Regions from separate parts of the Stenotrophomonas sp. 116085_Sma genome, predicted to be linked through region 3. Evidence: predicted binding sites of a transcription regulator. Region 3 holds the regulator's gene; each other region holds the start of a gene.
What was found. Region 3 encodes FliA, which starts transcription of late flagellar genes. Its sites were predicted from a motif close to TAAAGTTTNNCNNNCNNNGGCCGATAA; they were not measured.
Positions count from the first base shown of each region.

Region 1: a site for FliA is predicted at 4,164-4,190, ahead of ACZK0Z_RS16620 (methyl-accepting chemotaxis protein). Genes of this name have one in related genera too.
Region 2: a site for FliA is predicted at 4,271-4,297, ahead of ACZK0Z_RS20155 (methyl-accepting chemotaxis protein). Genes of this name have one in related genera too.

Region 1 is NZ_CM151057.1:3,544,091-3,550,082, reverse strand. It holds gene ACZK0Z_RS16625 (sensor domain-containing diguanylate cyclase) at 1-1,716, opposite strand, end outside; gene ACZK0Z_RS16620 (methyl-accepting chemotaxis protein) at 1,901-4,075, opposite strand; gene ACZK0Z_RS16615 (hypothetical protein) at 4,330-4,812, opposite strand; gene ACZK0Z_RS16610 (H-NS histone family protein) at 5,612-5,980, opposite strand.
Region 2 is NZ_CM151057.1:4,358,523-4,364,514, reverse strand. It holds gene ACZK0Z_RS20190 (carotenoid oxygenase family protein) at 1-87, opposite strand, end outside; gene ACZK0Z_RS20185 (DUF2141 domain-containing protein) at 114-536, opposite strand; gene ACZK0Z_RS20180 (sensor histidine kinase) at 698-1,855, shown strand; gene ACZK0Z_RS20175 (response regulator transcription factor) at 1,852-2,490, shown strand; gene ACZK0Z_RS20170 (VOC family protein) at 2,513-2,884, shown strand; partial or broken gene ACZK0Z_RS20165 (arylamine N-acetyltransferase family protein) at 2,950-3,180, opposite strand; gene ACZK0Z_RS20160 (arylamine N-acetyltransferase family protein) at 3,283-4,122, opposite strand; gene ACZK0Z_RS20155 (methyl-accepting chemotaxis protein) at 4,326-5,992, shown strand, end outside.
Region 3 is NZ_CM151057.1:2,661,247-2,667,238, reverse strand. It holds gene ACZK0Z_RS12555 (flagellar motor protein) at 1-471, opposite strand, end outside; gene ACZK0Z_RS12550 (chemotaxis protein CheA) at 573-2,390, opposite strand; gene ACZK0Z_RS12545 (protein phosphatase CheZ) at 2,393-2,998, opposite strand; gene cheY (chemotaxis response regulator CheY) at 2,998-3,390, opposite strand; gene ACZK0Z_RS12535 (RNA polymerase sigma factor FliA) at 3,448-4,191, opposite strand; gene ACZK0Z_RS12530 (MinD/ParA family ATP-binding protein) at 4,188-5,075, opposite strand; gene flhF (flagellar biosynthesis GTPase FlhF) at 5,062-5,992, opposite strand, start outside.

The DNA.
Region 1 (5,992 bases), 880 kb from region 3:
AAGCAGCTCGGCCAACTGAGTTGAGCCAAGTGGTCGAGATAGGGCATAGCCTTGGAGCTCATCGCAATCCAGCGATCGTAGCTTGATGATTTGATCTTCGGACTCGGCGCCCTCTGCGACAGTGGTGTAACCGAGGCGCTTTGCCAGCTTGACGATGGCTTGAACCTTCAAACAGGATCGTTCATCGCTGGCAACGTTGTCGATTAGGGACTTGTCTAGTTTCAGCGAGCTAACTGGTAGCTCAGTCAGGTAGCTAAAGTTGCTGTATCCACTGCCAAAGTCGTCGATGGACAGTTTGATCCCCGCGGTGGCCATCAATTTAAGTTGTTCACCAGGCAACGACTGGGCATGTAGCCATTCGCCTTCGGTGATTTCAATCTCAATGTCTTTGCACTCAAGGCCTTTGTCGAGGATCTTGGCTACCAGTTCTTCGGCAATCCCAGGGCGGGCCACGTCACGTGCGGACAAGTTGATGGACAAGCTCAAGGTCAAGCCGTCCTCCCGCCAGCGCTTTAACTGTGTGAGTGCTTGGTCGATAACCCATTCCGATACTTCCCCCATGAGCGCAGTGCGCTCAAACACGGGAATGAACTCCCTAGGGCTCACCGGCCCAAAGTCTGGATGGTTCCAGCGGATGAGGGCTTCAGCGGAAACTGGACAGAGATCAGAAGCTCTGAAGCGGGGTTGGTAGACCAAGTGAAACTCGCCTTCCAACAGTCCGCGCCGAGCGTCCGCTGCGAGGCGGTAGCCTCGCTGGAGGGCTTCGTCTCGGTTCGAAGAGTACCAACGTCTGGTCGCCTTGGCGGAAATCGCCGAATGCAATCCGATGAGCATCTTTCGAATGACGTCATCCGAGCTGTCATCCCCCATCCGGACCTCGCAGATGCCCGCATGAAACAGTGGAGACATTGGAACAGCTGCGGCCATCATCGGCCTAGTCAGGCGCGCCTGCAGTTCGTCGACCAGTCGCTCGACTGCTTCACGGCCTGGAAGCGCGAGAACGAATGCAAAACGAGTGACACCTACGTGGTAGACCTCGGCAATTCCATCCAGCGCCACCTTGATGCGTACGCCGGCACGGTTGATGAGCGCTTCAAGTGGAGCCATGCCCAAAACCTGCCCAGCTTCGCTTGCGAGTGGGGCATCAAGCACATCCACCAGGATGGCGTAACACTGCCGGTTTGGAGTGCGTGCCGCCCAAGATGTGTAATCAAGGGAGAACTGGTGGCGATTCGGAAGCCCGCTGACCGGATCACGCCTTCCCGTCAGTGCTCGAAGCTCGAGCTCATTCATGACTGCTGTGCCGAGTGTTTCCAGCTGGCGTCGTTCTTCTGCCGAAAAGCTCCGCGGCTCATTGTCCATGATACACAGCGCTCCAATCGCCACTCCGTTCTTGGTGAAGAGTGGAGCGCCGGCGTAGAACTGTAGGTGTGGCGAGGCTGTCACGAGTGGATTGGAGGCGAACCTGGCATCCAACCTCAGATCCGGCACCACCATTACCTCGGTGGAACCGATGGTGTATGCACATATCGAGTCTCGGATGTGCATCTGGGCCATCGGAAGCCCTTTTCTAGAGACCAGCCTTTGCCGATCCGCTTCCACGAGTGAGACGAACGCTACCGGTGCTTGAAACGCGTGCGAAGCCAGCTCCGTTAGTCGATCCAAGGATGCGCCCGACACATCATCGAGCGCATTCAGACTTCCCAAGGCAGCCATTCGTTCTTCAGAGCGAGTGGGGGACATTAGGTTTGTGCCAAGTAATGCGAGTTGCTTGAGTCGACAATACGCCCCAGCTATTGGATAACCAAGGGGGGGGCGTTCTTCAGTATGAATCCAGGAAGCGCGGCCCACCTGCCGGCCCTATATGGGGCCGGCGGCGATCAGGGCTGTGTCTTAGGCTCTAGAAGGTTGACCACTCTGCTACGGATCGAGCCTCTTCCCGCGTCGGAATTCCACGCGCCCGAACAGGGGTTAGGCGGGGCTCGTTCGAGGCGGTTGCTTTGATCCTGAAGAGGGAAGCAGCCTTTTCCAGCTCATTTGCTTGCTCGGCCATGGATCGGGCCGCGGCACTAGCCTCTTCCACCAACGCAGCATTCTGCTGGGTTGCTTCATCCATCTGAGCGATGGTTTGATTGACCTGCTCAATTCCAGTGGCTTGCTCAATGCTGGCTTGGGCGATCTGGCGCACGATCTCCCCAGTCTGGGCTGCTGAATTCTTCAGTTCTCTCATGCTCGCGTCCGACCGCCGGGCAATAGCGATTCCAGCCTCAACCCTACCTGTCGACTCATCAATGAGTGCTTTGATGTCCTTGGCGGACGCCGCTGCCCGTTGAGCAAGCGTGCGCACCTCAGAGGCGACCACTGCGAATCCGCGTCCCTGCTCGCCTGCGCGAGCTGCTTCAACTGCCGCGTTCAGTGCAAGAATATTGGTCTGGAAGGCAATGCCGTCAATCAGTGTCACCATCTCACCGATTCGCTGGGACGACGCATTGATTTGTCCCATGACGTCAACCACTTCGCTCACGACACGGGTGGTTGCGGCGACTGCCTCGCCAGCCCCTTCCGAAGCGGCGTTGGCTTGCTGCGCATGCTCAGCGTTCTGTCGCACCGTCGAGGTCAGCTCCTCCATAGATGCGGCGGTTTCCTCCAAGTTCGCAGCCTGCGATTCGGTCCTGCGTGAGAGGTCACTGTTCCCGGCTGCAATTTCATCGGCCGCTGTGGCTATGGAGGCTGAAGCAAGCTGAATTCGCTGGACGATCTCAGTGAGGTTGCCCGCAGTTCGGTTCGCATCGCGCTGCATCGTTGCGAAAACGCCCTGGTAGTTTCCGTCAATGCGTTGGGTCAGATCGCCTTCGGCCATTGCGCCAAGCACCTTCGAAAGCGCGCTCAAGCTCTCGTCCGCTGTGCTCATCAACCTATTCAGGTCTTCGATCATGACCCGGAAGTCATGCTGATAGGCCTGCGCATTGCCTCGAACGCTGAAGTCGCCGACGGAGGCTGCTTGAGCCAGTCGCTTGATGTCTCCATTGATCGCTTCCAAGCTGGCCTTCGCTGCGTCCATCGATTCGTGCAGGATCGCCCGAGAGCCAGGCAGACGCTTCGCGTCACGGCTTAGGTTGCCTTGTGCATACTCGTTCAGCACTTCAATAGCGTCGACAATGGCATCCAAGTGTTCAAAGACCATGGTGTTCATGCCCGCCGCCAGGTCGCCGTAAACGCCAGGGAAGTCCGTCTGCATGCGGAAGCTGATGTCCTCGCCGGCATGCTTGTGAATCATGGTGCTAGTCTGGTCAGAGAAGCGCTGGAGCATCTCAATCATGCCGTCAGTGGAGCGAAGCATTTGTCCGACCTCGTCAGGACTATCGTCGCTGTGACGCACATTCAGGTCACCACGCGTTACCGCTTCGATCGAGGCTGAGACCTTCGAAAGGGGCCCAGTCAGGCTCCGCGAGATCAGCCAAGATGCGAGGATTCCAATGATCAGACTCAACGTTCCAAAGGTGGTGAGAAGCCCGGTGGTCCTGGCCGACAGCGCGGCCGCTTCTTCCGCGCCTTCCTTCACCAAGCGATGCTGGAGCGTGGTGAAGTCAGTGAGAGCCGAATTCCAACTGTCGGAGGCAGGCCTGACTTTGGTGACGAGGAGCAGGTTGGCTGAATCGTAGTCGCCGGCACTGATGAGCTGATCCAGTTCATTGTTAAGAGTACTGGCTGCGAGGGCGGCGCTGCTCACCCGCTGCCTCATGGCTTGCGTAGAGGCGTTGGTGGCTGGCCTTGACGTGAAGGCAGCCCAGCGTTGGTCATACTCTGACGTCAGCTTCTCCAATTTGTCGGTGTCAGTCGCTACGTCGACGCCTCTCTTCAGAAGCATGTCCCGGCGAAGCAGCATCATTTCTTTGTTCAGCGCGAGCAGGCCATAGAGTTCACCCATGCGGGTGACACGGACATTGACCGCCGATTCAAACTGTTGGCGCTGCTTGTAGGTGCTGTGCAGAGCGATGCCAAGAATGGTGGCAATCAGGGCCAGCAGGATGACGAAGCCGAGGGTCAGGCGAGGTCCCACTTTCAGGCGGCGCATTGTGTACATTTTGTGAAGTCCCATAGTCAGTCGATTCCCGACTGCCGGGACGGCTGCGCAGGGGGAGGGCCCGGCAGGCAGTAAGGCATTAACGGCCCCTCCGAGCACTTCTTTAGGCAACTGAAAGACCGTCGAGCAGAAGCCATGTTCGTGCCGCTCTTGAATGTCTTCTGCGCGTGGGCGTGGCGCCGGTCGCCCCTGCTTTTGACTCGTGCAGGAAGGAGAAGCCCCGCATTAGCGGGGCTTCTGGTTGGTCATCCAAGCGGCCACTTGTGCGGCGCGGCGGGCTTCTGCTTGTAGATGTTTCCACTCAGGTCCACGTGCAGTTCCATCCACTCGCCACCACCTTGGCGGGCAAGCACCTCGAAGTGCTTCGGGTGGCGCCTCGGCTTTCCTGTGCTTTCAAATCCAGCCTCAGTTGCGGCAAGGACGGCTACTTCTGCGTCTGTCTGCGCGCCATCGCGACGCCGAGAGATTGGCCCGCCGCCATGGTGGGGCTTTTTGTGTTCGACCTCAGTGCTTTCTTCTCCTTTGCGTGCAATGCGCAGGACCTTGATCTCGGAAGGGCGACATTCTCCCTCTAGGTCTACCTCCAGCCCCGGTGACACGGCAAACGACTCCGCGCCCTTCGGCCCCAGGTCCGCGAGGTAGTGCTTTCCATCAGACAGTACGGTGAAGCGATGGGCAAAAACGTGCTCGACAACGCCAGATATCGCAATGAGTTCATGATGCGGCATGCATTTCTCCTAAGAGCGCCCATGCTCGGGCGCAAGGACGACATGTGTGCCGGACCTGACAACGGCAATGCGAGACGAAAGTTGGTTCAGTGGCGGTTGTAGCGCGCACTTGGGCGGCGTGCGAAATCAGCTGGCCGGATGGTTGACGGGCCGTCTTCCTGCGCCGGCTCTGCGTGGAGGGCAGACTGCGGCTCAAGACTTACTGCCCGCGGGGTTTTTCTGCGTCCAGGGCCCCCAAAGCGATGCTGCGGTCGCGGCGTACTTGCTCAGTCCAACCGCGTAAGAGGTCCGAATGGCTGAACCAGCCAGTTGCTTTGCACGCGGGGCAAGTGGGTTCGACATTGTTCACGGTCACGCGAAGACCGCAAAGCTCCGAATACCGCGCTTCGTCCCCGCATTGCATACATATGCATTGAAAGGCTTCGGTGCGCTCGATGGCTCCATTCGGGCTAAGCAACGGCCGGATCCTGATGATCCGGAAAGCGTGAGGCGAGGTCATGTGTCGTGCCGATTTTGGGCTAGACACGTGGGCGAAGGGTTCGCGCCGGAGAGGAGCCACGTAAAAGCACCATGCCGCATGAACTGTTAGCAATTCTTACGTTGACTGTAAGGTCTTTGCCAGACCGAGCGCTTCGTTGCGCAGCTAAGAACCACGAAATGACTTGGCAAGGCTGAGGCCGGCTGATGGGCCTGTTTCGCGGTCACTGGCGCCAGTCGGCGGCGCCAGTGCACATCCCGCCATGCTCATTCCTGCGATGGATAGGAGTTCAGGAGGTGATGCCCTGACGCCGCTCAGGTTCTATCGGATAAGGAAATCTGCGGGCGAGCTACCCTGAGCTACCAGCGCGGCCATCCATCGGGGCTGCCTTCCGCGTCCAGTCCAAGTTTCAGTTGGGTCAGCTGGGTTGCGGTACTTAGGAGCCACCTTGCTGCCGGCCGTCTTTTTCGGCTTCCGGACTGCTCGCTTGCTGGGCTGTTCAGGGGATGGACTTGAAAGCGTCCCATAGAGCTCTTCAATCGTGTAACCGTGATCTTTGACATACTGGTTGATCTTGGCTCGCATGGCGGCGGCCTTGGGGCGAGTCAGTACCTTGGTTTGCTGCTTCTCTGCTTGGGCGATCAGGGCTTTTAGTTCTTTTGCCGACAAGTGGCTGACATCGATGGTCATCTGTTCTATCCG
Region 2 (5,992 bases), 1.7 Mb from region 3:
GGCGGGCGCGCTGCGCAGTGCGGTGGCGCCCAGGGCCAGGCAGGCGCTGCTGCTGAGCAGGGTATGGAGGAAGCGGCGACGGTCCATGATGGCCTCGGTTCTGGATGCAGGAATCAGCGCAGGGTGATGTCGATGGCAGCGCCGGCAGCCGGCACGTCGACGCGTGCCTCGTCGAAGGTCGGCTTGCGCATCACCTGCGGGTTGTTGCTGAAGCCATAGCCTTCCACCGGCATGCCGACCAGGTTGGTGTCGAGCTTGCCGTTGTCGTTCTCGTCGTGGGTGAGCAGTACGGCATAACTGCCGGCCGGCAGGTTCTTGAATGTGAAGTGGACGCTGTCGCCGCTGGGCGTCGCCTGCTGCGCCTGCACCGGCTTGGCCTTGCCGTCCCAGGCGGCAGCGCTGTCGACCAGTGCAACGCGCAGGGTGCCGGTCTGCACGCGGACATCGTGTACGGTCACTGCCAGATCGGCAGCGTGGGCACCACTGGCCAGGGCCAGGGCAGTCAGGGCGGTGCTGAGCAGGGCGGTGCGGATCATGGCGGTGGCTCCGGAGGTGGGTGGTGTGTTGCGGTGTGGAGCCAGTCTGCGCGGGGCGCGTTGGTGGGTTCAGGGCCAGTGGTCATCGATCCGACGTGCCAGAAGTCACTTTCTGCGTTGGACCCATTGCCGGTTGCTGCCGCGGCCGTCAGCATCAGGTCATGCCCAGCCTGTTCCGCCACCTGTTGCGTCCCCTCAGCCTCGCCGGCCTGGTCACCGTGCTGGTGGTGGGCCTGTCATTCGGCGTGCAGGGCGCCGGTGCCGGCCTCAGCCAGGCGTCGCTTGGCGCGTTCCTGCTGCTGTTCGTGGTGCACGGATGGGCGGCAATGCCGATCCGCGTGCGTGCACTGGCTGCGGCGCTGCAGGCCGTGCTGGCGATCACACTGGTTGCCCTGCAGCCGCGCACCGGAACCGCGCCGGTACTGCTGGTGGTGCTGGTGGCGCAGCTGGCCGAGCATTGGCCACCGCGCTTCGTGCTGGGTGTTGCACTGCTGGCCAACCTCGCCATGTATCTCGTGCTGCGCCACAGTGGTTTCACCCAGCCGTTGCTGGTGGTGCTGCTGTATGGCGGGTTCCAGGCATTTGCCGCACTGACCGCACACTACGCGCGCAGCACTGCGTTGGCCCGCGATGACCTGGCCCGCGTCAATGCCGATCTTCTGGCGACACGTGCACTGCTGGCCGACAGTGCACGCGATGCCGAGCGCCTGCGCCTGGCCCGCGAACTGCACGATGTGGCCGGGCACAAGCTCACCGCGATGCGCTTGAACCTGCGCGCCCTTGCGGCCGACCCTGTGCTGGCCGGGCGCGAAGGACTGGTGCTGGCCGAGCAGCTGTCCGGCGAGTTGCTGGCCGACATCCGCCAGGTGGTGCAATCGATGCGCGATGATCGCGGCCTCGATCTGGCTACTGCGCTGCACGCGCTGGCCGCGCCGTTTCCGCGCCCGAAGCTGCAGCTGCAGATCGGCGAGAGCGTGCGCGTGGCCGCGCCGTTTCCGCGCCCGAAGCTGCAGCTGCAGATCGGCGAGAGCGTGCGCGTGGCCGACCCGCTGATGGCAGAGACTGTGCTGCGCCTGGTACAGGAAGCGCTGACCAATGCCGCCCGGCATGGCAACGCAGACACCGTATGGCTGACGATCAACGAAGAGGATTCCCGGTTGCGTATCGACATCCGTGATGACGGCCAGTGCGCCGAGCGCATCCGAGAGGGCAACGGCATCGCCGGCATGCGTGAGCGCCTGGCCGCAGTGCGCGGCCAGCTGGAACTGGCCCGCACCGCGCAGGGTGGCATGCACCTGACCGCGTGGGTGCCAGCATGAGCGGCGGCGCGATCCGTGTTGCCCTGGCCGACGACCAGGCGCTGGTCCGTGCCGGCCTGCGCGCGCTGTTGCAGGGGCTGGGCGTGGAGGTGGTGCTGGAGGCCGAAGACGGCCAGGCGCTGCTGGATGCGCTGGCCACCCAGCCGGTGGACGTGGTGCTCAGTGACATCCGCATGCCCGGGATGGACGGCATCGAAGCGCTGCGCCAGCTGCGCGCACGCGGTGACGCCACCCCGCTGCTGCTGCTGACCACCTTCGACGAAAGCGATCTGCTGCTGCGCGCCAGCGAGGCGGGAGCGCAGGGATTCCTGCTCAAGGACGCAGCACCGGCCGACCTTCGCGAGGCGATCGAGCGCGTTGCCACCGGTGAGACCCTGCTGCTGCCGGTCAGCACCGAGCCGGTACGCGCCCGCTACCGCTTCCATGATGAAGCGCCGCCCACCGATACCTTCGGTGAGCGTGAAGTAGCGATCCTGCGCCTGCTGGCCGGTGGCTACAGCAACAAGGAGATCGCGCGCAGCCTGTTCCTGGCCGAGGGCACGGTGAAGAACTATGTCTCGGCGATCCTCGACAAGCTCGGCACCCGTGACCGCACCCGCGCGGTGCTGAAGGCGATTACCCTGCGCATCATCTGAGTTGCCGGCACCAGGAAAAGTCATGAACTCGATCCTGCACGTTGAGATCCCCTCCAGTGACCTGGCCCGTGCCATTGCGTTCTACCAGCAATGGCTGCGGGTGGACGTGGATGCGCCGATCCTGCTGCATGACTGCCAGATGGCGTACCTGCCGTTTTCGGATGACGCGGAGGGTGCCAGCATGGCGCTGGTGCAAGGTGCGGACTACAGGCCCTCCGAGCAGGGCGCGCGCATCTACATCGGCGTGGATGACCTGGATGCCAGCCTCGCGCGCGCGCTGCAGGCAGGTGCCGAACTGCGCTTCGGCCCGGCCGATGCCGGCGATTGGCGAGTGGCCGAGATCCGCGACAGTGAAGGCAACCGCATCGCGCTGCAGGCCCGGGCAGTTCTGTAGAGCCGAGCCCACGCTCGGCTGCTGTTGGCCCAGCCGCCCAAGCTCAGCCGAGCATGGGCTCGGCTCTACAAGATCGAGGCACGCGAGCGCTGCAGCCAGTCGTTGATCGCCGGGTCCAGTCGCGGGTCGTCGGGCAGTTGCATGCCGAAACGCTGCTGCAGCACCTCGCGCACATCGCCGACATCGTGCAGCGGACGCTTGTCCGGCGCCTGCCCGGGGCGGTACTCGGTGTAGTTTCCGCTGCCGATGGTGCGGCGCCAGTCGGGCCAGGTCAGCGACGCGCGCAGCTGGCAAGGCAACCGCATCGCGCTGCAGGCCCGCGCAGTTCTGTAGAGCCGAGCCCACGCTCGGCTGCTGTTGGCCCAGCCGCCCAAGCTCAGCCGAGCATGGGCTCGGCTCTACAAGATCGAGGCACGCGAGCGCTGCAGCCAGTCGTTGATCGCCGGGTCCAGTCGTGGATCGTCGGGCAGTTGCATGCCGAAACGCTGCTGCAGCACCTCGCGCACATCGCCGACATCGTGCAGCGGGCGCTTGTCCGGCGCCTGCCCGGGGCGGTACTCGGTGTAGTTTCCGCTGCCGATGGTGCGGCGCCAGTCGGGCCCGGTCAGCGACGCGCGCAGCTGGCCCGGAAAGCTGGAATCGGGGTGGGTGCACACGTACCAGTTGCCCACCACGTTGTCGATCGGTGCCGGTGCCTGCAGATCTAAGCGGTACATCGCCCGCCAGCCGTCGCTGGATTCGGCTGACAGCACGAAGTCGCCCTGCTCGGGCAGGCGCTGCAGCAGATAGCGCTCGTGTGGCGTGGCCTGCGGCTGCGGGTCACGCAGCCGCAGCGGAACGGTCGGGGTCAGGCTGCCGAAACCGGCATCTACCAGCCAGTCATCGCCCTCTACCTGGACGCGCAGCAGCAGGTGGGTACGTGCCGTCAGTTCGCCGTCCTGTGCGGCCAGCAGTACACGCGCACTCAGCGGCTGCGCATCGAAGCCCAGTGCCTGCAGCAGGGCCAGCAGGCCGCCGTTGAGTTCGAAGCAGTAGCCACCCCGGCGCTCGTCGAGCAGCTTGCGCTGCACGCTGTCCAGGTCGATCGGCACCGCGTCGCGCAGCAGGCAGCTGAGCGTCTCGAATGGCAGCAGCGCGTTGTGGCGCTGCTGCAGCAGGGTCAGTCCGGCCAGCGTCAGCGGTGGCGGTGCATCCAGCTGCAGGCGTTGCAGGTAGCGGGAGACATCGAGCGTCGTCATCGTGGCACCGGTCGGGGGAGGGAGGTCCACTGTGCTCCCCCAACCGGGGTTGAGGTCAAGCGCGCCGGCGATGTCATCCCCCCGTCGCCTGTGCCCGGTACAAAGGCCGCGTCCGTCAGCGATCGGCGTGGGCGAACGAAAAAAATCCTAAAGTTCTGTCAGATCCAGCCGATACAGGTGCGTCCTTCCGCCTGGAGTCTGTCATGTCGGCCGTTGTCCCCCACCTCAGGTCCCTGCGCGCGCGCCTTGGCACGTTGCGCTCGGCGTCCCCCGGCCTGCTGCGCTGGCTGCAGCCGCATCGGCTCAGCGTGGCCAACAAACTCAAGGCGACCCTGTGGGTCTGTGGGCTTGGCCTGGTCGCGATCGCTGCCGTGTACGCCTGGACCGGCCACGCCAGCGCACAGGCTGCACGCAGCCAGGCCAGCTACCAGCGCGGCAGCGATCTGGCTGCGAGCCTGGCCACGCGGGTGGCCGAAGCGCGCCGCCTGCAGACCCAGTATGCACGCAGTTTCGATGATGCCGACCGCAACCAGTTGCTGGTGACCCAGAAAGCCCTGCAGGCCGATCTGCAGGCGCTGCGTGCGATGCCGATGGATGCCGGCCGGCGCAAGGCCCTGCAGGCGCTGACCGAGGCCGCTGACGCGTTCTCGCAGGGTGTGGTAGCGCTGTTCGAACGTGTCGATGAAATGGGTCGCGGCGACGCTGGCCTTGCCGCGCAGCTGCAGCAGGCGGCCGATGCCCTGCAGACCCAGGTGGACGCCCAGCAGCGACCGTCGCTGGCGCTGTCCCTGCAGAAGATGCGCCGTCAGGAGGCGCTGTTGCTGCTCGATGGGGATTCCACGCATGCTGATCGTGCGAGCGAAGAAAAACTGCCATTCGATCTGGCGCTGGCCGGTCTGCCTACCGATGTGCAGGACGCCCTGCGCAGCGGAATGGAGGGCTACCAGATCGCGTTGCTGGGCTACACCGCCGCGCGTGTCGGGCTGGATGTGGAGGCACAGTCACTGCTGGAAACCGCCGCTGGCGTGGCACCGGCGCTGGCCGCATTCCAGCAGGCACAGGTCGCGGCGCTGGCCAGTGCACAGGCACGCCAGCAAGCCGGCGCACGCGCCATGAGCGTGCTGTTCGCACTCACGCTGCTGCTGGTTGCCGGTGTATTGATCACCAGCCTGGTGCTGGTCCTGCGCGCGGTGCGCCAGCCGATCCAGGACACCCTGCGTTTCGCCAGCGACATCGCTGACGACCGCCTGGACACCACCCTGCGCGTCTACAACGCCAACGACGAGATCGGCCAGCTGGCCCAGCGCCTGGTCGACATGCAGCAACGCCTGCGTGCGCGCATCGAGACCGAGCGGGCGGTGGCGCGCGGCAACACCCGCGTGCGCCAGGCGTTGGACAGCGCGCAGACCGGCCTGATGGTGATCGATGCGGAAGGGCAGGTCGCCTACGCCAACCCGGCACTGCTGCTGCAGCTCGAGCGCCGCATCGAAGAGCTGGTGGGCAGCGACGCAGTGCGCCTGCATCCAGCGCTGGGCAGCCTGGCCAGCGTGCGCCAGCGCGAGGAGCGCGAGATCGGCCATGCAGGGGTGCGCTACCAGCTGATTGCCAACGCCATCATCGACGAAGGCCAGTTCCTTGGCGTGGCGGTGGAATGGCGCAGCCGTGCGCTGGAAACCCTGTTGGAAACCGAAGTGGCCGCGCTGGTCGACGCCGCCGCTCACGGTGACCTGCATGGGCGCATCGCGCTTGAGGGCAAGCAGGGCTTCGTGCGCACGCTGTCGACCAGCATCAATCGCCTGCTGGCGACCTTTGAAACCAATCTCGGCGACCTGCAGGCACTGCTTGCCGCGCTCGCCCGCGGTGACCTCAG
Region 3 (5,992 bases):
GCCCAGCGTGGGCGCGTAGATGCCCATCGCCTCGAATACCTTGGCACCGGCCTGGTCCTGGTGTTCCTGGCTGCCCAGTTCGATTTCCAGCATGTGCCGCATCGATTCAGGCTCGACGCCGTCCACCAGCAACTGCAGGCCCTTGCGCAGGAACGGATCCTGCTGCGCTTCCACCTGCGATTCCAGGCCCAGCAGGCCCTGGCGACGGGCGATGTTGCTCCACTCGACGATCTGCTGGATCAGTTCGCGACGATCGCTGTGCGGCGGGCGCACGACCCAGCGCACGATCTTGAACGCATGCTTGAACACCGCCGGCGAGGTGTGCAGCAGGATCGCGGCAACGGTGCCGACGATGACGATCACGAACGCCGCAGGCGACCACAGCGACGCCAGGCCGGCGCCCTTGAGGATGCTGCCACCGACCAGCGAGGCCAGGGCGAGAAAGAGTCCAATGAGGCTGAGTCTATCCATGGTTCCGGTATCGGCTTGTATGAATGGGACTTGAGACACCGGGAGAACGCGTACAGACGGTAGTCACAGTTTTCGGGTCGCCGGGCCACGCCCGGCGGTGTTCAGCGGATGCCGTCCACGTCCAGGATCAGTGCCATGCGACCATCGCCGATCAAGGTTGCACCGGCATAACCGCGCAGGCCGCGCAGGGCTTTCGGCAGTGGCTTGATGACCACTTCCTCGCGCCCGCGCACCTGGTCCACGACCAGTCCGAAGCGCGCTTCACCGGCCTGCAGCACCACGATGGTCAGCAGGGTCGACGCGGCGGGCGTCACATCCAGCCACTGGCGCAGGTCGACCAGCGGCAGGGTGTGCGAGCGGCGGTCGAGCACGGCGCGGCCATCGAACCAGCCCAGCGACGTGCGCGGTGCGTGCAGCACTTCCATCACGCGCGCCAGCGGTAGCGCGTAGACGTCCTCGCCGGCCTGCACCAGCAGGGTTGGCAGGATCGCCAGGGTGAGCGGCACGCGGATCAGGAAGCGGCTGCCACGCCCCAGTTCCGACTGGATCTGGATCTGGCCGCTCAGTTCGCGGATGCGCGACTGCACCACGTCCATGCCGACGCCACGGCCGGAAATGTCGGTGACCTGCTGCTTGGTCGAGAAGCCGGGCAGGAACACCAGGTGCAGGCATTCCTCGCTGCTCAGGCGAGCGGCGGCTTCCGGATCGATCAGGCCCTTTTCGCGCGCCTTGGCACGCAGCTTTTCCGGGTCGATGCCGGCACCATCGTCCTGCACCTCGATGCTGACGTAGTCGCCTTCCTGTTGCGCCGACAGGCGCACATGGCCCATCCGTGGCTTGCCCTGCGCTTCACGCAGCTCGGGCATTTCCACACCATGGTCGATGGCGTTGCGGACCAGGTGCACCAGCGGGTCGGCCAGCGCTTCGACCAGGTTGCGGTCGAGCTCGGTCTCGGCGCCGACCAGCTCGAGGTCCACTTCCTTCTTCAGCGAGCGGGCGACGTCGCGGGCGACCTTGGGGAAGCGCGAGAACACCTTGCCAACCGGCTGCATGCGGGTACGCATCACCGCCGACTGCAGGCGGGCAGTGGCGATGTCCAGCGTCGATACGGCGCGGTCCAGCTCCTCGTCGCGCAGGCGTGCACGCAGGGTCTTCAGGCGGTTGCGTGACAGCACCAGTTCGCCGATCAGGTTGACGATCGCATCCAGGCGCTTGGTGTCCACGCGCACGGTGTGCTCGGCCTCGGCCATCGGCTTGGCTGCCGGCTTGGCTGCGGGTGCCGGGCGCGGTGCTGCGGCGGGTGCCGCCGCGACGGCGGCAGCAGGCTTGGCGCCTGGCGCAGCGCCACCGTGCAGCTGGTCCAGCAGGGCTTCGAACTCGTCTTCGCTGATCAGGCCGTCGTCGGCCTTCTTCGCCGGCGCGACTGCGGTCGGCGCGTTGCCGCCGTGCAGCTGGTCGAGCAGGGCCTCGAATTCGTCGTCGGTGATCAGATCGCTGCCACCTGCCGCAGGCGCGGCCGCAGCGACCGGTGCGGCAGTGCCACCGTTCATGTCGAACTGCGCGATCAGGTCCGGCGGCGCATAGCCCGGCTCCGTACCGGAGGACACGGCGTCCAGCATCGACTGCAGGTAGTCCAGCGATTGCTGGGCGGCGTCGAAGTGGTGGGCCTGCAGTACCGCCTGCCCGGCACGCGCGATGCCAAGTGCTTCTTCAGCGGCGTGGCACAGCTCGACCATTGCGGTGACGCCAAGGAAGCCGGCGCCGCCCTTGAGCGTGTGGTAGCCGCGGAACACCGCGTTGAGTTGCTCGGTGTCCTGCGGTGCCTGCTCCAGCGACACCAGCTGTTCGCCCAGGCGATCCAGGATTTCCTGGGCCTCGATGATGAAATCGGCAGTGATGTCGTCGGATACCGCGCTCATGCTTACAGCCCCAGATCCGACAACAGGTCGTCGGCGTCGTTCTGCGAGACCGCGTGGCGGTCCAGTCCCTTCAGTGCCGGCCCGGCCAGTTCCGGATCGGTGCGATGCTGTTCCGGCGGCAGGCCGAGTGCGCCAAAGCCCTCGTGCACGCGGCGGACGATGCCGACCACGCGACGGATGATCTGCCCGGTCAGGTCCTGGTAGCTCTGGGTCAGGGCGATCTCGGTCAGGTTGTGGCGGATGCGCTCGAGCTGCGCGTCCTGGCCCGGCTGCAGGCCTTCGGCGCGCAGCTGTTCGGTCAGGCTGCGGCATTCCTCGGCCAGGTCCAGGGTGCGGTGCGTGGCCTGTTCGGTCATCGCCACCACGTGGTCAAGGCGTGCGCAGGCGTCGTCCAGCTCGCCGGCCTCGCTGGGCACGGTCGGCAGTTCACCCAGTGCCTGTCCCAGCTCGCGGGCCAGCCGCGAGAGGCCGCTCATCATCGGCTGCGTACGCAGCGCGACCAGTCCGTCGATGCGTTGCCGCCAGGCGGCTTCGTCACCGGACTCCAGTGCGTCCAGGGCTTCCTGCAGGCGCAGGGCGAGGGCGTTCTTGTCGACCGTGGTATCCATCAGGCGCTGGCCGCCAGGCGTTCGAAGATCTTGCCGAGCTTCTCTTCCAGCGTCTGCGCGGTGAACGGCTTGATGATGTAGCCGTTCACGCCGTTCTGGGCGGCTTCGATGATCTGCTCGCGCTTGGCCTCGGCGGTGACCATCAGCACCGGCAGGGTCTTCAGCTTGGCATCGGCGCGGATCGCCTTCAGCAGCTCGATGCCGGTCATCACCGGCATGTTCCAGTCGGTGACCACGAAATCGAACGGCTGGCTCTGCAGCAGCGACAGCGCGGCATGCCCGTCCTCGGCTTCGGCGGTGTTGGTGAAGCCCAGATCGCCCAGCAGGTTCTTGACGATTCGACGCATGGTCGAGAAGTCGTCGACGATCAGGATGCGCATGTTCTTGTTCAAAGCAGAGTTCCTTTGTTGTTCATTCCGGGCGGCCGGGGGCAGCCGCCTCGGGCATGTTCATTCTTCCAGGCCGGCGTCCGCCGCCTCGAAAATCTTGAGCCGGCCACGCAGGCGCAGCACCGCCTGGCCGTGGATCTGGCAGACCCGCGACTCGCTCACGCCGAGCACCGCGCCGATCTCCTTCAGGTTCAGTTCCTGCTCGTAATAGAGCGAGAGCACCAGCTGTTCGCGCTCGGGCAGGTGGCCGATGGCCTTGCCCAGCTCGCGGCCGAATTCGCCGCGCTCCAGCACCTGCTGCGGGGTCGGGCCGCCCTGGGCGACGGTGTCCAGCTCGCCCTGGTCCTCGATGCGCGATTCCAGGCTCAGTACCTGGCCGCGTGCGGCGTCTTCCATCAACCGCAGGTATTCGGGCAGCGGCATCTCCATCGCGGCGGCCACTTCGGTGGCGCTGGCGGCGCGGCCGCTGCTCTGTTCCAGGCGGCGGATGGTGGCGGCGGCATCGCGGGCACGGCGGTGCACCGAGCGCGGCACCCAGTCGCCACGGCGGATCTCGTCGATCATCGAACCGCGGATGCGGATCGAGGCATAGGTCTCGAACGAGGCGCCCTGGTCGGCGTCGTAGCTGCGCGAGGCTTCGATCAGGCCCATCATGCCGGCCTGGATCAGGTCGTCCACTTCAACGCTGGCCGGCAGCCGCGCGGCCAGGTGGTGGGCTATGCGCCGCACCAGGTCCGAGTGCTGGGCGATGACCTCGTTGGCCGCCGAGCGCTGGACCTCCCGGTACTGGGCTGCACCTTTCATGCGGCCACCCCGCGCTGCTTGAGAATGCGCTCGAGGAAGAACTCGACGCCGCCACGCGGTTCGGTTGGCGCCTGCCAGCGTGCGGTGCGACGCGCGATCTCGGTGATCGCCAGTGCTGCCGGGCTGGACGGATAGGCTTTCACCACCGGCTGCTGGCGCTGCACCGACAGGCGCAGCCAGTCATCCTGCGGCACGCAGCCCAGGTAGTTCAGCGAGACATCGGCGAGGAACTTCTCGCAGACGCGGGTCAGCTTCTCGTACAGCACGCGGCCCTCGTTGGGGTCGCGCACCATGTTGGCCACCACCTGGATGCGGTCCACGCCGCGTTCGCGCGACAGCACCTTGATCAGCGCGTAGGCGTCGGTGATCGACGCGGGTTCATCGCAGACCACCACCACGGTGTCCTGTGCGGCCTGGCAGAAGGTCAGCACGCCGTCGGTGATGCCGGCGGCGGTGTCGACCACCATGATGTCCAGTTCGCGTTCCAGTTCGGAGAACACGTTGACCAGGCCGACGTGCTCGGCCGGGGCCAGCTCGGCCATGTGCCGGCGGCCGGACGCGGCCGGGACCACCAGCACGCCGTTCGGGCCTTCGACGATCACATCGTCCAGCGAGCAGCGGCCGGCGACCAGGTCGGCCAGCGTGAAGGTGGGGTTCAGCCCCAGGATCACGTCGATGTTGGCCAGGCCAAGGTCGGCGTCCAGCAGCAGCGTGCGCTTGCCCATGCCGGCCAGTGCCACGGCCAGGTTGGCCGAGACATTGGTCTTGCCCACGCCGCCCTTGCCGCCAGTGACGGCAAGGGTGCGCACAGGGCCGAGCGGCTCGCTGCGGGTGGCCGACAGCGGGAAGGTCTTGGTCAGCTTGGCGTACTCACGCGACGGCATGGTTCAACTCCGGGTTGCAGGGCATATCGGCCGCTCGGCGCAAATCTTCAAGGCGAAGTACAAGATTGGCTGCACTGGCCCGGTGCAGGTCGTCCGGAACGTCCTGGCCATCGGTCACCCAGGTGATCGGCAGGGCATGGTCCACGGCCACCGACAGGGCGTTGCCGAAGCGGCCGGTCTCGTCCAGCTTGCTCAGCACCAGGCCTTGCAGGTTGGCGGCGCCGAAGCGGCGGACCACCTCGTCCATGTCGCCGAAGCTGGTGTTGGCCGGCAGCACCAGCAGGGTGCGGACCTGGCGGGCGGCGCGCAGCCACTGCAGCTGGGCGGCCAGTGCGCGGTCGCGCGGGCCCAGCCCGGCGGTGTCGATCAGCACCAGCTTGTAGTCCTTCAGGCGTTCCAGCAGCTGGTCCAGGTCGGTGCCGCTGTTGGCCTCGTGCACCGCGATGCCGAGCTGGCGGCCGTAGCCGTACAGCTGCTCGCGGGCGCCGATGCGGGTGGTGTCGGTGGTCACCAGGGCGACGTCACGCGGGGCGTGCTTCTCGGCGAAGCGCGAGGCCAGCTTGGCGATGGTGGTGGTCTTGCCGGCGCCGGTCGGGCCGACCAGCGCGATCACGCCGCCTTCTTCCAGCGGGTCGACCGGGGCGATCGGCAGCTTGCGCGAGATCAGCCCCAGCATCAGGCCGCGTCCACGGTGGGCTTCGGTCTCCAGCGGGATCTGCATGGCCACGTCGCGGGCCAGCCCGGCGTCGAATCCGTACTCGTCCATAAGGTCCAGCGCGGTGGCGCGCACCGGGCAGCCGCGCAGGCGCTCGTCGGTGAAGCGGTTCATCTCGCGCTCGATCACCTGGCGCATGCCGGCCACTTCCTGGCGCAGCTGGCGGATCTCGGCGTCGTCCTGGGCAACCACGGTCAGCACC